Regions from separate parts of the Embleya sp. NPDC005971 genome, predicted to be linked through region 2. Evidence: riboswitches for the same ligand, from Rfam matches in the RefSeq annotation. Region 2 holds a riboswitch; the other holds the start of a gene.
What was found. A riboswitch is a leader RNA that binds a small molecule or an ion and turns the genes downstream of it on or off. The one in region 2 is predicted to bind cobalamin.
Positions count from the first base shown of each region.

Region 1: linked by a shared signal. The riboswitch ahead of ABZ374_RS00090 (ABC transporter substrate-binding protein) and the one ahead of ABZ374_RS20520 (cob(I)yrinic acid a,c-diamide adenosyltransferase) in region 2 are both predicted to bind cobalamin.

Region 1 covers NZ_JBEXUX010000001.1:15,252-17,446, reverse strand. The annotation lists gene ABZ374_RS00095 (DeoR/GlpR family DNA-binding transcription regulator) at 1-662, shown strand, start outside; cobalamin riboswitch at 748-987, shown strand; gene ABZ374_RS00090 (ABC transporter substrate-binding protein) at 1,143-2,132, shown strand; gene ABZ374_RS00085 (iron ABC transporter permease) at 2,129-2,195, shown strand, end outside.
Region 2 covers NZ_JBEXUX010000022.1:12,201-14,395, reverse strand. The annotation lists gene ABZ374_RS20525 ((2Fe-2S)-binding protein) at 1-775, opposite strand, end outside; gene ABZ374_RS20520 (cob(I)yrinic acid a,c-diamide adenosyltransferase) at 751-1,341, opposite strand; cobalamin riboswitch at 1,401-1,528, opposite strand; gene ABZ374_RS20515 (Ig-like domain-containing protein) at 1,773-2,195, shown strand, end outside.

The DNA.
Region 1 (2,195 bases), on a different contig from region 2:
TGGAGGTGTTGGAGCGCCAGGGCCGGTTGCGCCGGGTCCGCGGCGGTGCGATGTTCACCGGCCGCGATCCCCGGGTCGAGCCGTCCTTCGAGGAGGCGCTGACCTCGGCGTCGCCCGCGAAGACGCTGATCGGGCGGGCCGCCGCGGCGCTGGTGTCGCCGTCCGAGAGCGTGGTCCTGGACGTGGGCACCACCACCACGTTCGTGGCCCGCGCCCTGGTGGACCGCGGCGACCTGCGCGACCTCGTGGTGTTCACCAACGGACTGACCATCGCGCTGGAGCTGGAGCGGGCCATCCCCCGGTTCTCCGTCGTGGTCACCGGCGGCACGCTGCGTCCGTTGCAGCACTCGCTGATCAATCCGCTCGGTGACCACATCCTGGAGCGCATCCACGCGGACACGGTCTTCCTCGGCTGCAACGGCGTGCACCCCACGGGTGGCATCACCAACGTGAACCTGCCCGAGGCCGAGGCCAAGCGGGCGATGTTGCGGGCCGCCGGGCGTCGGGTCGTGGTCGCCGACGGCTCGAAGCTGGGCCGGATCGAACTCGCCGAGGTGTGCCCGCTGGCGGACATCGACCTGCTGATCACCAGCGGCCCGGCCGACCGGGACACGCTCGACGCGCTGCGCGACGCCGGGTTGGAGATCCTGGTCGCCCAGTAGCGGCCGAAGTCGCCGGGCGGCAGCCGAAGTCGCCCGAGCGGCAGCCGAAAAAGCACCCTCGCTCGGCCGCCGCGGCGCCCATGGTTAGGCTGCCCTTGCGAACGGTTCACCCGGCTTCGACCGATTCCGGGTGTCGCAAGAGGGAATCCGGTGCGAATCCGGAACTGCCCCGCAGCGGTAAGTGGGAACGAAAGTCGCCATCAGCACTGGGCCCGGTGAAACGGGATCCGGGAAGCGGCGACCGGTAGGACGACCCGGCCACGCACCCGTGGCCCGCGGAACCCGCCCACGAGTCCGAAGACCTGCCGTCGCCCGCGTTCGCCTCGCGCACGCGGACTTCCGGGACCTCGCGGGCGGGTCCGTCGGACGACGGCGCCGAGCGGTGTCCGCCGCCGCGCTCCCTCCCTCCCGAGTTCCCCCGACGAGGACTCGCAAGGGAGAGCTTCGACGATGCCGACGCCGATACGAACGCGGACACCGATGGGCCGCAGCCGACACTCGTGGGCCGCGGCGGTCGCCGCGCTCGCACTGTTCGCAACCGCGTGCGGCGGGGCGGTGCAGGACAAGAAGGCGAGCGCCCCCGCACCCACCGCGTACAAGCCGTACACCGACACCGACAACTGCGGTGTGAGCACGACCTACGACCGGCCGCCGCAGCGCGCCGCCACGCTCACCTCCAACGCCACCGAGCTGATGCTCGAACTGGGCCTGGCCGACAAGATGGTGGGCACCGCGTACCTCAAGGGCCGCACCATCGGCGACAGATACCGGGAGGCGTACGGGCGCATCCCGGTGCTCGCCGACGCGCAACCCTCGCTGGAGAAACTGCTCGAAGCCACGCCCGACTTCGTCTACTCGGGCTACCCCGACGGCTTCTCCGAGTCGTCCGGCCACACCCGCGCCCGACTCGGCGAACTGAACATCAAGACCCACCTCAATCCCGAGGGCTGCGCCAAGGCACCGGTCACCTTCGAACAGCTCTACGGCGAACTGCGCTCCATCGGCGGCATCTTCGGCGTGTCCGAGCGCGCCGAAGGCTCCGTCGCCGCACTGCGCGGGCGGCTGGACGCGGTCACCGCGCGGCTCGCGGGCGCCGCACCGGTCAAGGTCTTCGTGTACAACTCCGGCGCCGACGCGGCGCAGACCACCGGCGGCAACTCGATGCTCAACGAGATCATCACCCGCGCCGGCGGCCGCAACGTGTTCGCCGACCTGAACGAGCGCTGGACCAAGGTCTCCTGGGAGCAGGTCGCCGAACGCAAACCGGACGTGGTGCTGATCTACGACTACGTGACGCCGTCGGCGGAGGCCAAGATCACCACGCTCAGGGCCACTCCGGTGCTCGCCGACGTACCCGCGCTGCTGGCGAACGCCTTCCCGGTGATCTCGCTGTCCGTCGCCCAGCCGGGGCCGCGCTCGGTGGACGCGGTCGAGGAACTCGCGAAGCAGCTCCACCCCGACCGGTCATGACGATCGATCGGGACCCGACGGCGGCCCGGATCGCGGTGCTCCGTGGGGAGGGCGCGGCGCCGC
Region 2 (2,195 bases):
GGACCCGGGTCGGTTGCGGCGGCTTGTCGTGGAAGACGCAGTCGCCGCACGTACCGCCGCCGGGAATCCGGTAGTACAGGCAGCACGTGGTGCGCCGGAACGCGCCCAGGGCGCCGTGCAGCCCACTCCCTCGCAGCAGGCCCGTGGCCAACAGACCGTCGGCGAACGACCGGGTCGTCGTCACGAGTTCCGGCTCGTCCGGCGCCGGGTGCCGGTGCAGCACCCGGGCCGCACCGACCAGCGCCGACGCGGCGTTGCCGGCCAGCAGGCGCTCCGCGATCGGCACCACCGCCCGAGTGGCCCGGGCCAGCGGCACCAGGTGCGCGGTCATCACCGCGGCGTACACCCGGTCGATCCCGGCCCGGTCCGCGAGCACCGGCGTCGGGATCGGATCCGGCGCCCACAGTTCGATCGCACCGCTCGCCGGGAAGCGCCAGTGCGTCCGGACCGGGTCCAGGTCCGGCACGACCCGACCGAGCACCGCCGCGCCGAGCGCCACCGACCACAACCGCGAGGCCACGCCCAGGTACAGGATCGACGCGGCGACCCGCGGCTCGTCGGTGCGCAACCGGCCCCGCACGTACTCCACCCGGGCCGCCCACGCGTCGGGCGCGGCGCGGTCGTACAACTCGACCAACGGCCGAAAGCCCGCGCCGTCGGCAATCGCTCCGGTCCGCAGCACGAAGTAGGGCCCCACCTCGGCGACTCGGGCCATCGCGTCGCCGACCTCGGGCCGTGCCGCCGAACCGCTCAGCGGTTGTCGCCCGGACGCCACAGCAGATCACCCGCGCCACCCGCGTCGGCCCGTCGGGCGAGCACGAACAGCAGGTCGGACAGCCGGTTGAGGTAGCGCGCGGTGAGCGGGTTCACCGTCGCGGACCCACCCGCCGCCGGTTCGTCCGCCTCGATCAGCGCCCAGGTCGAACGTTCGGCGCGCCGGGCCGCGGTGCGGGCCACGTGCAGCAGGGCCGCGGCGGGGCTGCCGCCGGGCAGGACGAACGAGCGCAGCGTGGGGAGTTCCGCGTTGAACGCGTCGCAGTGCTCCTCCAGCCGGGCCACGTCGGCCTCGGTGATCCGCAGCCGGGTGTCGCCTTCGGCGATCGGCGCGCACAGGTCCGCGCCGACGTCGAACAGGTCGTGTTGCAGTTGGGCCAACACCGCACGGGTCTGCGGCTCCGGGTCGCCGAGCGCGAGCACGACCCCGATCGCCGCGTTGGTCTCGTCCGTGTCGGCGTAGGCCGCCAACCTCGGATCGGTCTTGCGCGTCCGGGAGTTGTCGCCCAGCGCGGTGGTACCGGCATCGCCGGTACGGGTGTAGATCCGGCTCAGTACCAAGGACATGGCGCAGCACCGGCCTCTCTCGGGGAAATCCGCCCCGGTTGGTGAGGTGGCGACGACGTGAGTCTCCTGGCTCTCGGCTCTTCGCTCCTCCCGGCCTTCCCACCCCGTCGCGGGGTCGTGGCCGGTGTGGGAGTCGCTCCCCGATCACAGTGGCGGGACCGCGTCGGATTCACACCGACTTCCTCGTACCGCCGTCGCATAGCGCCTCCCACCATGACACGCGCGCCGGGCCGGGTCCACTGTCGGGCCCGGTCGGTCCACGCTTGTGGGTGAAGCTCGCCGCCGCTCCGCGTGCCGCGTCGCGAACCGGTGGGCACTGCGCACAGGATCGGGGTTCGAGAGCGGCTCCCTCGGCCGGCATCGGATCCGGCGGGCGCCGGCCGACCCATCCCAGATCCGGCCGTGTCCGGACCAGAGTGCCGGAGGATTGTGTGGCCACGGTTTCCGGAACACCCGAACCGGCCGTCCGGATGCGTCGAGTCGGTGTGGTGCTCGTGTGGTGCGCGGTGTTGTTCGGTGTGGGCGCCGGGTGCCCCGCCGTTGCCGTGGTGCCCATCCCGTCGCTGCCGCCCGTGGTCGCCGGCCCGGCCGGCGACTCCGCTCCGGGCTCGCGTGTCGACCGGGTACGGCCGAACGGCGGGTTCGGAGCGCCGATGCCGGCCGCGCCGCGGGCCGTCACGGATCGGGTCGGCACTCGCGCCGGGCAGTCGGTGGACGTCCCGGTGCTGGCCGGCGACACCGGTGAGGGGCTGGCCCTGGTGTCGCACACCAATCCCGAGCACGGTCTGGTCCTCGACGTCGAGGGCGCTCCGGACGAGGGCACGACGGAGGCCGTGTTGCGCTACACGCCGGGG